Regions from separate parts of the Neorhizobium sp. CSC1952 genome, predicted to be linked through region 2. Evidence: predicted binding sites of a transcription regulator. Region 2 holds the regulator's gene; the other holds the start of a gene.

Region 1 (8,756 bases), 890 kb from region 2:
CCCACGAGCTCCTCCCGCTTATCCCGGAGGCGGACATACGCCGCGCTATCGGGGCAGCGCTCCCGGCGCTGCTCGGCACGCTCACGGGGGACGAACGCAATGTCCTGCTGACCCTGGCACGGATGTGGCGGACGCTGGCGACGGGCGACTTCGTTCCCAAGGACGTCGCGGCCGAATGGGCCATCGAGCGCTTGCCTGCCGCGGCCGGCGCATCGATCGCCCATGCCCGGGAAGCCTATCTGGGCATGGTCAACGACGATTGGGGTACCCGCCAGGACGAGGTCCGCGATGTCGCGGACGAACTGGGCCGGCACATAAAGGCGTTGCTCGATTGAGAATCTGCAGGCATCGGACCCATTCACAACTGAGGCCGCAACCCTTCTTTCGTCATGCCCAAACCCGTCCCGAGCATCTGCAAACCGTTGACGTTTATAGATCGTCGGCACAAGGCCGAGGATGACGTCGAGCAAGAGTTTGTCATCAAGCAGAGGCCGGGCATCCCCGGCCTCTGCGTTTCAGTTCGTGCCAGCCTTAGTTGATCGCCTTCAGCTCGACCGGGAAGAACAGCGTTTCGCCGGAGGAATCGTCCACGCCGTCGTTGTCCGTCACCGCGAAGGCCTTGCCCGACTTGTCGAAAGCGAAGCCTTCGAGCTTGTCGGCCACATAGCCGTTGGTCTGCTTCAGATCGGCGATGAAGTCGTGGACTTCCTCCTTCTTCACGAGCGGCAGCTCGCCGCCGAGCTTGCCCGGCTTCAGGTCGGCGATCGCGACGCGATAGAGCTTCTTCAGCTTGGCATTGTCGCCGAGCTGGTTGTCGCGTTCGACCAGATAGACGTGATCGCCGTAAGCGGTGATTTCCGAGAGGCCGACCCAGCCGGCATCGGCCTTCTCGATCGGATAACGGACGGCGCCCCATTCCTTGGTCTTCGGCTTGTAGGAAACGAGCTTCACGGTGCCCTTCGGATCGTCCTTCCATTCGCGCTGGATTGCCATCCAGAGCGTCAGGTCGTCGCCGGAGCCGACGGTCGTGATGCCTTCGAAACCGTAACGGGTCTCGCCGGCGAGCAGCTCGGCCGGCAGGCCGATCTCGGCCTTGATCTCGCCCTTGGCGTTGACGTTGTAAAGACCATGGCCGACGAGCTTGGCGGAGTCGCCTTCGGAGGCGAGCCAGAAGCCGCCGTTGCCGTCCAGCGCGATGCCTTCGATATCGAGCTTCTGGGCCGCCTGGCCGTTCCGGGTCACGCGCACCACGCCGGTGATCTCGGCCGGCTTCCTGGTGGTGTCGATGGTGAAGATCGATGGCTGCATGCCGTAGACGCTATCGCTGACGGCATGGAGGATACCGTCCTTCTCCGCATCTCCGACCAGGCCCGAGAGCGCGCCCCAGCCGAGCACGTTGCCGTCGACATCGTTGGAAACGAGCGTCGGGTAGTTCGGCTGACCTTCCGCAAGCTCGTAGATCATCACATGCGAGCGGGCCCCGCCGTCCTCGCCGAGATCGACTTCGTTGGCGGTGGCGAACAGGTTGCGGCCGGGAATGGCGACCGCCCCTTCCGGCGAAACGCCCGACGGCAGGAGCTGGACAAGTTCGGGCTCCGCGCCCGTATCCTTGTAGACGCCGACGACCGAGGCGCGCTCGGACAGGATGAAGACGTAGTTCTGGCCGTTGAAGGCCGCGAATTCCATGCCCTCGGGCTCGATGCCCTTGGATTTGGCGCGGTGTTCCGGAAAATGGCCGATGCGGGCAATCTCGCGTTCCAGCGAGGCGCCGGCTTCATGGAGAACCTTGCCGGTGCGGTCGAAGATGGTGAAGCCGCGCGAGCCGCCCTTCCAGTCGCCTTCGTTGGCCACGATGAGACGGTTGTCGTCGAGCCACTTGATGGCGTCCGGCTCGCGGACCACGCCTTCAGCCTTGCCGGTGAACGAGAGCTGGCCGTTAGTCTTGTTGTCGATGCCTTCCAGATCCGCCTTGCCGGCAGAGAAGTGGCCGACGACCTTGGCCGTCTTGCCGTCGACGATGGCGACATGGTTGTTCTCCTGCAGCGTGACGGCGATCTCGCCGGCGTCGTTGATGGCGACGAATTCCGGTTCCGGATCCTCGGGCGCGACGTCGGCAATCCCGGTCAGCGCGACATGCTTTATGGAAGCGCAGTCAGCGGTGCCGTCCTTCAGGGAGACGATGACGAGGTCGCCCGCCGGCATCTGCGGGAGGGCACCGTCGTTCACGTCCTCGTCACGTTCGTTCTCGATGGCGATCGCCGCAAAGGTCTTGTCCTTGGAAACGGCGATCGAATCCGGCTGGCCGCCGAGATCGCAGGTGAGGTCCACCTTCTTCGTGGCGAGATCGACGACGGCGAGGACGCCGGAGGGCTTGGTCTTGCTTTCGCTTGTGTTGACGGCGGCGAGAACCTTGGAACCGGCGGAGGCGACGGAGGTCGGCTCGCCATCGAACGTGAGGGCGCCAAGCGCCTTCGGAGCCCTGGGATCGGTGATGTCGATAAAGCCGATCGCACCGAGCGGGCTGTCGGAATAGATGAGCGTATTGCCGTCCTCGCTGGCGGTGACGATCTCGGCAGAAGTGGTGGTGAGCTTGTCCTTGCCGGCGGGAAGATTATTGGCGACGGGGAAGGATGCGATGCGGTTGAAGACCTGCTCTGCGCCGGCAGGCGCCGCGGCCGATGCGAGAAGCGCCGCCGTCAGCGCGGCGTGAATACGGAATGTCATAGGAGCCCTCCTGGCCATGAAACCACGGGTGGCTTTTGAGCCACGGGCATGACAGGCGGATGACAGTTTTCACACGTTAGGGCGGTGGCCTGCTCGGCCGGGGAGCGAAAGTCCGGAACATTCTGCCGGAAATGAAAAAGGCCCGGGGCGCTTGCCCGAGCCTTTCGAGTGTCACAGGTTGCCCGAAGGCACCCGCCTTAGCTGTTGACAGCGTCCTTCAGGCCCTTGCCGGCCGAGAACTTCGGCACGTTGCGGGCCGGGATGTCAACTTCAGCGCCGGTCGAGGGGTTGCGACCCTTGGACGCTTCACGGCGGGAAACGGAGAAGCTGCCGAAACCGGCAAGACGAATATCGCCACCCTTCTTCAGTTCACCCTGTACAGTCTCGAAAACGGCATCCACGGCAGATGCGGCATCAGCCTTGGAGAGGCCGGCTTTTTCGGCCACTGCGGATACCAGCTCGTTCTTGTTCATGTTTCCACCCCTTTCAACGGTTTTGGAACGACTCATGTATTTCGGGCTCGACAATAATTTGGTGTCGTGCCTTGGCAACCCAAAAGCTCCGCAATCGCCTGAAAAACAAGGGGGATGCGTTAGTTTTCACAAAAAAAGCCGGCAGAAAGCCGGCTTTTTTCGTGGATGGTGTCAATTTGGCATAACCAAAAGGCCCCATCGATCAGTGCGCGACGGCCGCTCCGACGTCGTCCACGCCCTCGACGGTGGCGATCACCGGCGTTTCCACCGTGCCGTCCCAGTCGATCGGTTCGGGCTGGCGGACTAGCGCGTGGCGGATCACTTCGCCCATGCGCGAGACCGGAACGATCTCCATGTTGTTCTTCACGTTGTCCGGAATCTCCGCCAGATCCTTGGCGTTTTCTTCCGGGATCAGAACCTTCTTGATGCCGCCGCGGAGTGCTGCAAGGAGCTTCTCCTTGAGGCCGCCGATCGGCAGCACGCGTCCGCGCAGCGTGATCTCGCCGGTCATTGCGATATCCTTGGAGACCGGAATGCCGGTCATGACCGAGACGATCGCGGTCGCCATGGCAACGCCCGCCGACGGGCCATCCTTCGGGGTCGCCCCTTCCGGAACGTGCACGTGGATGTCCGACTTGTCGAAGCGCGGCGGCTCGATGCCGAAATCGACGGCTCTGCTGCGGACATAGGAGGCCGCCGCGGAGATCGATTCCTTCATCACGTCCTTCAGATTGCCGGTGACCGTCATGCGGCCCTTGCCCGGCATCATCACGCCTTCGATCGTCAGGAGCTCGCCGCCGACTTCCGTCCAGGCAAGACCGGTGACGACGCCGACCTGATCCTCGCGCTCGGCTTCGCCATGGCGGAAGCGCGGCACGCCGAGATAGTCGTGGACGTTGGCCGCGGTGACTTCGACCGACTTCGTCTTGCCCTTGATGATCTCGGTGACCGCCTTGCGGGCGAGCTTCATCAGTTCGCGCTCGAAGTTACGGACGCCTGCCTCGCGGGTATACTGCTGGATGACCGCCATCAGGGCGTCGTCGCTGACCGAGAATTCGTTCGGCTGCAGCGCATGCTCCTTGATGGCCTTCGGCAGAAGGTGACGCTTGGCGATCTCCCGCTTCTCATCTTCCGTGTAACCGGCGATGCGGATGATCTCCATGCGGTCCATCAGCGGAGCCGGGATGTTCAGCGTGTTCGCCGTGGTGATGAACATCACGTCGGACAGGTCGTATTCGACCTCCAGATAATGGTCCATGAACGTCGAGTTCTGCGCCGGGTCCAGCACTTCGAGAAGCGCCGAGGACGGATCGCCGCGGAAATCCATGCCCATCTTGTCGATCTCGTCGAGCAGGAAGAGCGGGTTGGACTTCTTCGCCTTCTTCATCGACTGGACGACCTTGCCGGGCATCGAGCCGATATAGGTGCGGCGGTGGCCGCGGATCTCGGCTTCGTCACGGACGCCGCCGAGCGCCATGCGGACGTATTCGCGGCCGGTCGCCTTGGCGATCGACTGGGCGAGCGAGGTCTTGCCGACGCCCGGAGGGCCGACGAGGCAAAGGATCGGACCCTTGATCTTGGTCGCGCGCGCCTGGACGGCGAGATACTCGATGATGCGTTCCTTGACCTTGTCCAGACCGAAGTGATCCTGCTCGAGGATCTTCTCGGCATTGTTGAGGTCCGCCTTGATCTTCGACTTCTTGCCCCACGGAATGCCGAGCAGCCAGTCGAGATAGTTGCGCACGACGGTGGCTTCCGCCGACATCGGGCTCATCTGCCGCAGCTTCTTCAGCTCGGCCTCGGCCTTTTCGCGGGCTTCCTTGGAGAGCTTCGTCTTGGAGATGCGCTCCTCGATCTCGGCCATCTCGTCGCGGCCTTCCTCGCCGTCGCCGAGCTCCTTCTGGATCGCCTTCATCTGCTCGTTGAGGTAATATTCGCGCTGGGTCTTCTCCATCTGGCGCTTGACGCGCGAGCGGATGCGCTTTTCCACCTGCAGGACGGAGATCTCGCCTTCCATGAAGCCGAGCGCCTTTTCAAGCCGCAGCTTGACGCTGACGGTCTCCAGCATTTCCTGCTTTTCGGTGATCTTGATCGACAGGTGCGAAGCGACCGTATCGGCGAGCTTCGAATAGTCTTCGATCTGGCTTGCGGCGCCGACCACTTCCGGGGAGATCTTCTTGTTCAGCTTCACGTAGTTCTCGAATTCGGAGACTACGGAGCGGGAGAGCGCCTCGACCTCGACGGCGTCCTCTTCAGGTTCGCCGAGGGTATGCGCCCGCGCCTCGTAGAACTCCTCGCGATCCGTGTAGCCGTCGATCTTGGCGCGCGAGCGGCCTTCGACCAGCACCTTCACGGTCCCGTCGGGAAGCTTCAGAAGCTGCAATACGTTGGCGACCGTACCGACCTTGTAGATCGCGGACGGCTCGGGATCATCGTCGCCGGCGTTGATCTGGGTGACGAGCATGATCTGCTTGTCGGAACCCATGACTTCTTCGAGGGCGCGAATGGATTTCTCCCGTCCGACGAACAGGGGCACGATCATATGCGGAAAGACCACAATGTCGCGCAGCGGCAGCACCGGATAGGTTTCGCCGCCAGGTGCCGCAGACGTTGAATTCGTCATTTCATTTCCTTTCCATCGTCCCGTTTCCGGGATACGTCCCGGGCCGATGACCCAGGCACTTCACTCCCGCCCAAAGTGGAGTTTTTGAAAATTGATTTCAAGCCTTGCAAGGCCGCCGCCGCGAAAGCTTTGTGACAGTGGTATTACAAAGCGTGTTCACAACGCTTCATGCAGAACGCCAAGGCACACGGGACGCGATTGCCGGCGATGCGGACCTGCACCAGAAGCAGGCGAAGCAGCCGGCATGACTATGATCTTCCCGCACAGCTTCTAATGCAAGATGAACGCGGCGCAACTCTTCGCGAAGCGAAAATGGTGGAATAAGCAAAAAAAGCAAGACCGGATGCCGGCATGAAAAGAGGCCCCGCCGGGGGCCTCTTCAGAACGACATCCGTGGCGGAGACGATCAGGCCGAAACGTTGGCCTTCTCTTCCTGCCGGTCGGCGTAGATGTAGAGCGGACGCGCGGTGCCGCGGACCACGTCCTCGGAAATGACCACTTCGCGCACGCCTTCCAGCGCCGGAAGCTCGAACATGGTGTCGAGCAGGATCTTTTCCATGATCGAACGCAGGCCGCGCGCGCCGGTCTTGCGGACGATCGCCTTCTTGGCGATCTCGCGCAGCGCGTCCTCGTGGAAGGTCAGGTCCACGTCTTCCATCTCGAACAGGCGCTGGTACTGCTTGACGAGCGCGTTCTTGGGCTCCGAGAGGATCTGGATCAGAGCATCCTCGTCAAGGTCCTCCAGCGTCGCCAGAACCGGCAGACGGCCGATGAATTCCGGGATGAGACCGAACTTCACCAGGTCCTCCGGCTCGAGCTCGCGCAGCACTTCGCCGACGCGGCGCTCGTCCTGCGCCTTGACGGTCGCGCCGAAGCCGATCGACGTCTTCTCGCCGCGGGCGGAGATGATCTTGTCGAGGCCGGCGAAGGCGCCGCCGCAGATGAACAGGATGTTCGTCGTGTCGACCTGCAGGAATTCCTGCTGCGGGTGCTTGCGGCCGCCCTGCGGCGGCACGGAAGCGACCGTGCCTTCCATGATCTTCAGAAGCGCCTGCTGCACGCCCTCGCCCGAGACGTCGCGGGTGATCGACGGGTTGTCGGACTTGCGGGAAATCTTGTCCACTTCGTCGATATAGACGATGCCGCGCTGGGCGCGCTCGACATTGTAGTCGGCAGCCTGGAGAAGCTTCAGGATGATGTTTTCGACGTCTTCGCCGACGTAACCGGCCTCGGTCAGCGTCGTGGCGTCAGCCATGGTGAAGGGCACGTCGATGATGCGGGCGAGCGTCTGGGCGAGATAGGTCTTGCCGCAGCCGGTCGGGCCGACCAGCATGATGTTCGACTTCGCCAGCTCCACGTCGCCGCCCTTGGAGGCATGCGCCAGGCGCTTGTAATGGTTGTGCACCGCGACCGACAGAATGCGCTTGGCCTGCTTCTGGCCGATGACGTATTCATCGAGGACCTTGATGATGTCCTGGGGCGTCGGAACGCCGTCGCGGGACTTGACCATCGAGGTCTTGTTCTCTTCGCGGATGATGTCCATGCACAGTTCGACGCATTCATCGCAGATGAATACGGTCGGCCCGGCAATCAGTTTCCGGACCTCGTGCTGGCTCTTTCCGCAGAAAGAGCAGTAGAGGGTATTCTTGGAGTCGCCGCCGTTGCCGCTGCTGACTTTGCTCATATCACTTTCCTTCCAGCACTCCACGCTCACGTCAAAAACGGGCGCTGTCCATTTTACCGCCTGCCGGCACGCGCGCCCGACGGGCCTCACGTGCCTGCTTTGCCCTAGGGGTACTCTACCGATCCGGGCACATTATGCAGATCGGCGGCAACGAAACCCCTAAAGAAACGTACGCCATGTCATAAAAGTTCAACATAGCATTAATAGGTACTAATAGCGTTTTCCGTGGGACTTGAAACCCTTTTTTGCTCACAACGGGGTGAGACCACGGTTACGCCATCGCCCTCATTCTCCGGAGCTGCCCTCGATTTCCAGACGCGATGTCAGGATCTTGTCGATGACGCCCCATTCCTGTGCTTCGTCCGCATCCATGAAGTGGTCGCGGTCGAGGGTCTTCTCGACTTCCTCGTAGGTGCGGCCGGTATGTTTCACGTAGACCTCGTTCAGGCGCCTTTTCATCTTCAATATGTCACGGGCATGGCGCTCGATGTCCGACGCCTGACCCTGGAACCCGCCCGACGGCTGGTGGACCATGATGCGGGCGTTCGGAGTGGCGAAACGCATGCCCTTCTCGCCGGCGGCCAGCAGAAGCGAGCCCATGGAGGCCGCCTGGCCGATGCACAGCGTCGATACGGCAGGCTTGATGAACTGCATCGTATCGTAGATCGCCATGCCGGCAGTGACGACGCCGCCCGGCGAATTGATGTAGAGCGCGATTTCCTTCTTCGGGTTTTCCGCCTCGAGGAAGAGAAGCTGGGCGCAGACGAGCGACGCCATATGGTCTTCCACCGGGCCGGTCAGGAAGATGATGCGCTCCTTCAGAAGGCGCGAATAGATGTCGTAGGAGCGCTCACCGCGATTGGTCTGTTCTACGACCATCGGCACCAGGGCCATTGCGGTATCAACTGGATTTCTCATGTCCGTCCTTTGTCAGCACTTGCCGAAGGCAGCCAGGCGCTCCGGAATCAAATAGAATGGGTCATCCCCTACATAGAGTGTCAACGCCCGGTACTTCAAGACGGAGCGCCCGATATCCTTAATTGGCCGGGCTGAACCTCAAAGGCAGAGCCCGCCATAGGGACGATTTCCCGACATCGCAGCCCGCCGGAAGGTCCGCCTGCGGGCGCGCACACATTTTTGCGCGGTCAGGGTAAAGCAGGCGTGAAGGCGCGCGGCTCTCGCCTGCTTTACCCTGCAGGATGTGCCGGATTTCGGTGGCCCGGCAACTTCGTCTTAAAGACTCTCATTCATT
Region 2 (8,756 bases):
CTGGCCGCCGGCGTCGCCGCCCGCATCCAGTTCGATCCCTTCGAGCCGATGACGACGGTGACGGTCAAGATCGTCAGCCAGCTGACGGGCGACCTCGAGTTCACCTCGCCGCAGACCCTGGTGGCCTTCGCGCTCGGCATCACGCTCTTCGCGATCACGCTTTGCCTCAACATCTATGCACTCTACATCGTGCGCAAATATCGGGAGCAGTACGAATGACCGATGCACTTTCTCCCGCAGCAGGCATCCCCAAGGCCAAGCCCGCCCGTCGCGATATCGGCATCAAGCGCCGTTACGCCGCCGAACGCCGCTTCCGCGCCTATGGCATAGCCGCCCTGTCCTTCGGCATCATCTTCCTGCTGATCCTCATCTGGTCGGTCGTCTCCAAGGGCTATACCGCCTTCCAGCAGACGATGATCACCGTGCCGGTCGAGTTCTCCGAGCAGGTCATCGACCCGCAGAACGAGCGGGCCACCGATCCGCAGAAGTTGATGACGGCGAACTACCCGATCCTCGCCCGCAACGCGGTTGCCAAGGTGCTCGGCGTGGCCGAGAACGACCGTGCCGGGCTGCGCGCCGTCAACCAGATGATCTCGGATGGCGTCCGCACCCAGCTTCGCGACATGGTCGTCGCCAATCCGTCGCTGATCGGCACGACGCAGACCGTCTCGCTGCTGGCCGCAGGCGATCTCGACTCCGCCTTCAAGGGCCAGATCGATCTTTCGGTTCCCGAGACCAACCGCAAGGTTTCCGACCGCCAGGTGGGCTGGATGAACCAGCTTGCCGAAAGCGGCGCGCTGGCGAAGCACTTCAATACCGGCATTTTCGTCAATGGCGCGTCGAGCCGTCCGGAGGCCGCCGGCGTCGGTGTCGCCCTCATCGGTTCGTTCTACATGATGCTGATCGTGCTGGTCCTGTCGCTGCCGATCGGCGTCGCCGCCTCGATCTATCTCGAGGAATTCGCCCCGAAGAACAGGTTCACCGACCTGATCGAGGTGAACATCAACAACCTCGCTGCCGTCCCCTCGATCGTCTACGGTCTTCTCGGGCTTGCCGTCTTCGTCAACTTCGCCGGCCTGCCGCGCTCCGCTTCCCTGGTGGGTGGCCTGGTTCTGACCCTGATGACGCTGCCGACGATCATCATCGCCACGCGCGCGGCGCTGAAGGCGGTGCCGCCATCGATCCGCGCGGCCGCCCTCGGCCTCGGCGCCTCCAAGATGCAGACGATCTTCCATCACGTCCTGCCGCTTGCCATGCCGGGCATCCTGACCGGGACCATCATCGGTCTCGCCCACGCGCTCGGCGAAACCGCACCGCTGCTTTTGATCGGCATGGTCGCCTTCGTGGCCAACTATCCGACCACGCCGCTCGATCCCTCGACGGCGCTGCCGGTGCAGATCTACATGTGGGCGAACGAAGCCGAGCGCGCGTTCGTCGAGCGTACCTCGGGAGCGATCATCATCCTGCTCCTGTTCCTCATCGTAATGAACGTTGGCGCAATTCTCTTGCGGCGGCGCTTTGAGCGTCGCTGGTAGAAGGAGTAGATACGATGAACATGATGTCGGAAGCAGCAGTTGAAAAGGCGCTGGACCAGAAGATGAGTGATGTTTCGCATAAGATGATCGGCAAGGACGTGTCCGTGTATTACGGCGAGAAGCGAGCGCTTTTCGACGTGAACCTCAACGTCCGCGAAAACACCGTGACGGCTCTTATCGGTCCCTCTGGCTGCGGCAAGTCCACCTTCCTGCGCTGCCTCAACCGCATGAACGACACGATCGAGAATTGCCGCGTCACCGGCAAGATCACCCTCGATACGGACGATATCTACGATCCGCAGATCGATGTCGTCGAACTGCGCGCCCGCGTCGGCATGGTCTTCCAGAAGCCGAACCCGTTCCCGAAGTCGATCTACGAGAACATCGCCTACGGCCCGCGCATCCACGGGCTGGCCAGGAACAAAGCCGACATGGACCAGATCGTCGAGGCGAGCCTCCAGCGCGCCGGCCTGTGGACGGAAGTCAAGGACCGCCTGCATGAATCCGGCACCGGCCTTTCGGGCGGCCAGCAGCAGCGCCTCTGCATCGCCCGCGCGGTCGCCGTATCGCCGGAAGTCATCCTCATGGACGAACCCTGCTCGGCGCTCGACCCGATCGCGACCGCCAAGGTCGAGGAGCTCATCCACGAGCTGCGCGCCAACTACACGATCGTCATCGTGACGCACTCGATGCAGCAGGCCGCCCGTGTGTCCCAGCGCACCGCCATGTTCCACCTCGGCCAGCTGGTCGAGGAGAACGACACGGACAAGATGTTCACCAACCCGGACGACCAGCGCACCCAGGATTACATCATGGGCCGTTTCGGCTGATCGGCCGGCTGTGCCGCCTGACATCAATTTCGAGGATTAGAAGATGGCATCGACCCATATCCTGTCGGCCTACGACGACGAACTGAAATATCTGAGCCGCCGCATTTCCGAAATGGGCGGTCTTGCCGAGCAGATGTGCTCGGACGCCGTACGCGCGCTTGTGAATTCCGACTCGGCGCTTGCCCAGAAGGTCATCTCCGACGACGTGATCCTGGATCACGCCGAGCGCGAGATCCAGGACAAGGCGATCGTCACGATCGCCAAGCGCCAGCCGATGGCGTCCGACCTGCGCGAGATCGTCGGCACCTTGCGCATCGCCGGCGATCTGGAACGCGTCGGCGATCTCGGCAAGAACACCGCCAAGCGGGTCATCGCGGTTCAGGGCACCGGCGTGCCGCGCAAGCTTGCCCGCGGCATCGAGCACCTTTCCGATCTCGCGCTCGTGCAGCTCAAGGAAGTGCTCGACGTCTATGCGAGCCGGTCCGCCGAGAAGGCGGAAGCGATCCGCATCCGCGACGAGGAAATCGACGCGATGTACACGTCCCTGTTCCGCGAGCTCCTCACCTACATGATGGAGGATCCGCGCAATATCACCACCTGCACGCATCTGCTGTTCTGCGCCAAGAACATCGAGCGGATCGGCGACCACGCCACCAACATCGCCGAGACGATCTACTACATGACGACGGGTGCCCAGCCGGAAGGCGAGCGTCCGAAGGACGATACGTCGAACACGCTCGGCGCCGTTACCGAGTAAAAACGGCACCGAATGACGGAATGCTGACGGAGCAGGGTGAGAATGCTGCCAAAAATCGCTGTCGTGGAGGATGAGGAAGCGCTGAGCGTGCTTCTTCGCTACAATCTCGAAGCCGAAGGTTATGACGTCGAGACGATCCTGCGGGGGGACGAGGCCGAGATAAGGCTTCAGGAGCGCACGCCGGATCTTCTGATCCTCGACTGGATGCTGCCCGGCGTTTCCGGCATCGAACTCTGCCGGCGCCTGCGCATGCGCCCGGAAACCGAGCGCCTGCCGATCATCATGCTGACGGCCCGCGGCGAGGAGAGCGAGCGTGTCCGCGGCCTGGCCACGGGTGCGGACGACTATGTGGTCAAGCCCTTCTCGACGCCGGAGCTTATGGCCCGCGTCAAGGCGATGCTGCGGCGGGCGCGCCCGGAAGTGCTCTCCAGCGTTCTGCGCTGCGGCGACATCGAGCTCGACCGCGAGACCCACCGCGTGCATCGCAAGAGCCGTGAGGTCCGCCTCGGCCCGACGGAATTCCGCCTGCTGGAGTTCCTGATGGCATCGCCCGGCCGCGTCTTCTCCCGTTCGCAGCTCCTGGACGGCGTCTGGGGCCACGACATCTACGTGGACGAGCGCACAGTCGACGTGCATGTGGGGCGCCTGCGCAAGGCGTTGAATTTCTCCAACATGCAGGATGTCATCCGCACCGTCCGCGGTGCGGGTTATTCGATGGAATCCTGATCGCTGGAAGAGGCGCGCGTCATCGCGCCTCAGCCTCCTGCCATTCCGGCAGCGGAAACAGCCGGTCGTAGGCCCAGTTGAAGGCGAAGGCATAGAAGACGTAGAAGACGGCAAAAGCCACGTCCATGACCAGCGCTTCCCACAGGCTGATATCGAGATACCAGGCGACGAAGGGCAGAAGCACGATCAGCAGGCCTACCTCGAAAAGGATGGCATGGCCGACGCGGATTGCCGGCGTTTTCTGCGTGCCGCCGGTCAGCCGCCGCATCAGATGGTCGAAACCGAGATTGTAGAGATAGTTCCAGCCGGTCGCGATCGTCGCACCGCCGATTGCGATGACGCCGATGTCGGAGAGCGGTTTGCCGAAGGCAAGCGCCCCGAGCGGCGTGACGATGAGAAGCGCGATGACTTCGAAGCTGATGGCGTGGCGGATACGGTCGCGGGTCGAGCGCATGATATTCCCCGGTGGGTTCGTTCCGGGTCGTCCCGGAGTTTTGGCCCGATATTGGGGGAGGTCGTCCTCGCATCCTTGAGATAGGTGCTTTCGCACTGCTCGGCAAGCCGCGGCAGGGCATAGCTGCCATGCACACGAAAAAAGCGGGCCTCGAAGCCCGCTTCAGCTTGATGACAAATCTTGCGTCTCGCTCGGCGTCATCCTCGGCCTTGTGCCGAGGATCTGTAAACATCGATGGTTTGCAGATGCTCGGGACAGGCCTGAGCAAGACGATCAGAGATTTTCGAACCTTTGTCGGCAGTCTGAAGCGATCTCGAAGCCCGCTTTCAATTCATTCTCGTGCCGCGTTCGTGTCAGGCCCGGGCACTCGCCCTGCGGCGGTCGTGAACCGGCTGATAGGCAAGCCGCGTGTGATAGCCGCAATAGGGCGAATTGTCCGGGGAGTCGCAGCCGCAGAAGTGGAAATCTTCCTTGAGCGGATCGCCGACCGGCCACTTGCAGGTGCGCTCGGTGAGTTCCGTCAGGGCGAGGCGACGGGAGATCGGCACCACCACATTGGCGGCCGGACGATATTCCATCTCCTCGAAAGCCTCGACTTCGATCTCTTCCTTGAGAAGAGTTGCGCCGACCGCGCGGGCGACGGTCCGGGTGGCGACGCGCGACGCATAGTTCGGAGCCCGGGGCGCCGATGTGGTCCGCTTGGCGGCCGAACGGCCCGTGGCCACCGTGCCGCCGGCTTTCGCCCGGCCCGGCAGGCTGAGGCGGTGCACCTTGCCGATCACGGCATTGCGGCTCACGCCTCCGAGCTGTGCGGCGATCTGGCTGGCGCTCAAGCCTTCCGACCACAATCTCTTCAGTTTTTCGACGCGCTCGTCTGTCCAGTTCATGCCCGTTCTCCGCCTTTGGACGTTGCAGGCATGCAGAATCCTTCCACCTTTGCTGCAGACATCATTCCGCAACACCCACTACATCTATGCTTGAGGTGACTAGTTCCGCCGCATGCAGTCTAGTAATTGACGATTAACCTAGTGTGAGGCTGACTCCGTGGCAAGAGTCGGGAGAATCTGCAGGAATCGATTTCTTGGTTTTCCCCAACTTGCTGTTGGAGAGAGTCATTTTTGTCACATATGCAGGCGCCTGCCTGTTTCTTTAGCAAAGCCGGCTAAGGTGCCGGGCTTTGTTGACATTCGGGCCCTAAACCCCGATAGTGCCCCCGCCGCCCCATTGGGCGGCATTTTTGATTTTTCCGGCCGTTTTGGCCGGTCTTTCGGACTGCCTAGAGGAGTGATGTCGCCATGGCTGAAGCCGCGCTTTTCGACACCTTTGCCCGGGCCCCGTTGCGCTTCGAACGCGGCGAGGGCGTATGGCTCGTGACGGAAAGCGGCGAGCGATATCTCGATTTCGGATCGGGCGTCGCGGTCAACTCGCTCGGCCATGCCCATCCCCATCTCGTCGAGGCGCTGAAGGCTCAGGCCGAGAAGGTCTGGCACACCTCCAATCTCTATGAAGTGCCGGGCCAGGAGACCCTGTCGCGTCGCCTCGCCGAGAAATCCTTCGCGGACAAGGTGTTCTTCACGAATTCCGGTGCGGAGGCGCTGGAATGCGCCATCAAGACGGCCCGCCGGTACCAGTATGTGAAGGGCCATCCGGAACGTTTCCATATCGTGACCTTCGAAGGGGCCTTCCACGGCCGCACGCTTGCGACCATCGCCGCCGGCGGTCAGGCGAAGTATCTGGAAGGCTTCGGGCCGAAGGTCGAAGGGTTCGACCAGGTGCCTTTCGGCGATCTGGAAGCTTTGAAAGCCGTCGTCACGGAAAAGACGGCTGCTATTCTCATCGAGCCGATCCAGGGCGAGGGCGGTATCCGTCCGGTTCCGAAGGAATTCCTGCAGGCGCTGCGCAAGATCTGCGATGACAACGGCCTGCTCCTGGTTTTCGACGAGGTGCAGACGGGCGTCGGCCGCACCGGCAAGCTCTTTGCCTACGAGTGGTCGGGCGTCGCGCCGGATATCATGGCGCTTGCCAAGGGCATCGGCGGCGGTTTCCCGCTCGGCGCCTGCCTCGCGACCGCGGACGCGGCTTCGGGCATGACGGCCGGCACCCATGGCACGACCTATGGCGGCAATCCGCTCGCCGTCGCCGTCGGCAATGCCGTTCTGGACGTGATCCTGGACGACGGGTTTCTTCAGCATGTCCGCGACGTGGCCCTTGTCTTCCGACAGGGTCTCGCAGCGCTCAAGGATCGCTTCCCGAACGTCATCGAGGACGTCCGCGGCGAAGGCCTGTTGCTGGGCGTCAAGGCCAAGGTGCCCGCCGGCGATCTCGTCGTCGCCATGCGCAACGAACATCTGCTGGGCGTCCCGGCCGGCGACAATGTGGTGCGCCTCCTGCCGCCGCTGACCGTCACCGCCGAGGAGGCCCGCGAGGGGCTTGCCCGCCTTGAAAAGGCGGCGGAAAAGCTTTCCTCCGCCGAACTGAAGAAATCCGCCTGAGGGGCAGGAAGAGGGCGCCATTCGATGGTTCCCTCTCGATAGGGAACCGTTAAGATGGCCGCACCGAAGCATTTTCTCGATCTTTCCGCCATGTCCTCGGCGGATCTCAGGACGATCCTCGACGACGCCAAGACGCGCAAGCAGGCGACCAAGGCCGGCACGGCGGAAAAGCCGCTTGCCGGCAAGATGCTGGCGATGATCTTCGAAAAGCCGTCGACGCGTACCCGCGTCTCCTTCGATGTCGGCATGCGCCAGCTCGGCGGCGAGACGCTTTTCCTCTCCGGCACCGAGATGCAGCTCGGCCGCGCCGAAACGATCGGCGATACGGCGAAGGTCCTGTCCCGCTATGTCGATGCGATCATGATCCGCACCACGGACCATGCGCGCCTCGTCGAAATGGCCGAGCATGCGACCGTGCCGGTCATCAACGGCCTGACGGACGACACGCATCCCTGCCAGATCATGGCCGATCTGATGACCTTCGAGGAGCATCGCGGTTCGGTGAAGGGCAAGACCTTCGCCTGGACCGGCGACGGCAACAATGTGCTGCATTCCTTCGTGGAAGGGGCTGCCCGCTTCGGCTACCGCATGAACATGGCGGTGCCGATGGGGTCCGAGCCGCATGACAAGTTCCTGAACTGGGCCCGCAACAACGGCGGCGACATCATGCTCTGCCACGATGCCGAGCGCGCCGTAGACGGTGTCGATCTCGTGGTCACGGATACCTGGGTCTCGATGAACCAGGAGCACAAGGCGCGCGGCCACAACATCTTCCAGCCCTATCAGGTCAACGGGGCGCTGATGAAGCGGGCCAACAAGGATGCGCTGTTCATGCACTGCCTGCCGGCCCATCGCGGCGAGGAAGTCACGGATGAGGTCATCGACGGCCCGCAGTCGGTGGTCTTCGATGAGGCGGAAAACCGCCTGCATGCCCAGAAGTCCATTCTCGCCTGGTGTTTCGGCGCCGTCTGAGGCCTGCCGGCCGCGCCTTGATTTTTAAAGGAGCCGGTCCCATCTACCGGCTTTCAAATGTGCCGCATTCCTCTGGGGACGGCGGCGCTTCAACATACATCGTCGACCTCGTTCCGGCAGGCTCAGCGGTTCCGCTCGGGCCTGCGCATGTGTAAAGGTATCGGCGTGAAGGAGTTAAGTCATGGCCGAAGCGACTGTGGAACTGAACGATCTCGATTTTGCCGGAGACGACCGCGTCGTGCCTTTCCAGGTGGAAGGGCTGGATGTCCGCGGCCGGGCGGTGCAGCTCGGGCCGCTCCTCAATGCCATTCTCGGCCGCCATGAATATCCGGCCCCGGTCGCGCGGCTGCTGGCGGAAGCGATCGTTCTGACGGCTCTGCTCGGCACGTCGCTGAAGTTCGACGGCAAGTTCACGGTCCAGACCAAGGGCGACGGCCCAGTCGACCTGCTGGTTGCGGACTTCTCGACGCCGGATGCGCTGCGCGCCTATGCCCGTTATGACGAGGAAGCGCTGGCCGCTGCCGTCGAAGAGGGCAGGACCTCGCCTCCTGATCTTCTCGGGCGCGGCGTGCTCGCCTTCACCATCGATCAGGGCCGCGGCATGCAGCCCTACCAGGGCATCGTGCCGCTCGACGGGTCTTCGCTCGAAGAGATCGCCGGCGTTTATTTCCGCCAGTCGGAGCAGATCCCGACCAAGGTGCGCCTCGGCGTGGCCGAGCTTTTCGACCGCGATGCCGAAGGCAAGCCGCGTCACAACTGGCGGGCGGGCGGCCTCGTGGCGCAGTTCCTGCCGCAGGCCCCTGAGCGCATGCGCCAGCCGGACCTGCATGGCGGCGACGGCGACGACCGCGAGACGGATATTGCCGACGACGCCTGGACGGAAGCCCGTTCCCTGGTCGAGACCATCGACACGGACGAACTCACCGATCCGCAAGTTGCGATCGAGCGCCTGCTCTTCCGCCTCTTCCATGAACGGGGCGTGCGGGTCTA

Evidence for each region. Region 2 encodes PhoB, which activates phosphate uptake and scavenging genes when phosphate is short. Its sites were predicted from a motif close to TGTCATNNANCTGTCAT; they were not measured.
Region 1: QTA58_RS00885 (esterase-like activity of phytase family protein) is a predicted target of PhoB. The motif match lies at 2,773-2,789, and genes of this name have one in related genera.

The regions. Positions count from the first base shown of each region.
Region 1 covers NZ_CP128416.1:174,563-183,318, forward strand. Annotated here, with positions in the region: gene QTA58_RS00880 (aminoglycoside adenylyltransferase family protein) at 1-335, shown strand, start outside; gene QTA58_RS00885 (esterase-like activity of phytase family protein) at 532-2,724, opposite strand; gene hupB (DNA-binding protein HupB) at 2,922-3,197, opposite strand; gene lon (endopeptidase La) at 3,400-5,820, opposite strand; gene clpX (ATP-dependent Clp protease ATP-binding subunit ClpX) at 6,227-7,504, opposite strand; gene clpP (ATP-dependent Clp endopeptidase proteolytic subunit ClpP) at 7,790-8,422, opposite strand.
Region 2 covers NZ_CP128416.1:1,063,344-1,072,099, reverse strand. Annotated here, with positions in the region: gene pstC (phosphate ABC transporter permease subunit PstC) at 1-219, shown strand, start outside; gene pstA (phosphate ABC transporter permease PstA) at 216-1,535, shown strand; gene pstB (phosphate ABC transporter ATP-binding protein PstB) at 1,550-2,365, shown strand; gene phoU (phosphate signaling complex protein PhoU) at 2,409-3,122, shown strand; gene phoB (phosphate regulon transcriptional regulator PhoB) at 3,165-3,848, shown strand; gene QTA58_RS05535 (PACE efflux transporter) at 3,868-4,302, opposite strand; gene QTA58_RS05530 (GcrA family cell cycle regulator) at 4,656-5,189, opposite strand; gene QTA58_RS05525 (aspartate aminotransferase family protein) at 5,598-6,794, shown strand; gene argF (ornithine carbamoyltransferase) at 6,849-7,766, shown strand; gene QTA58_RS05515 (Hsp33 family molecular chaperone) at 7,948-8,756, shown strand, end outside.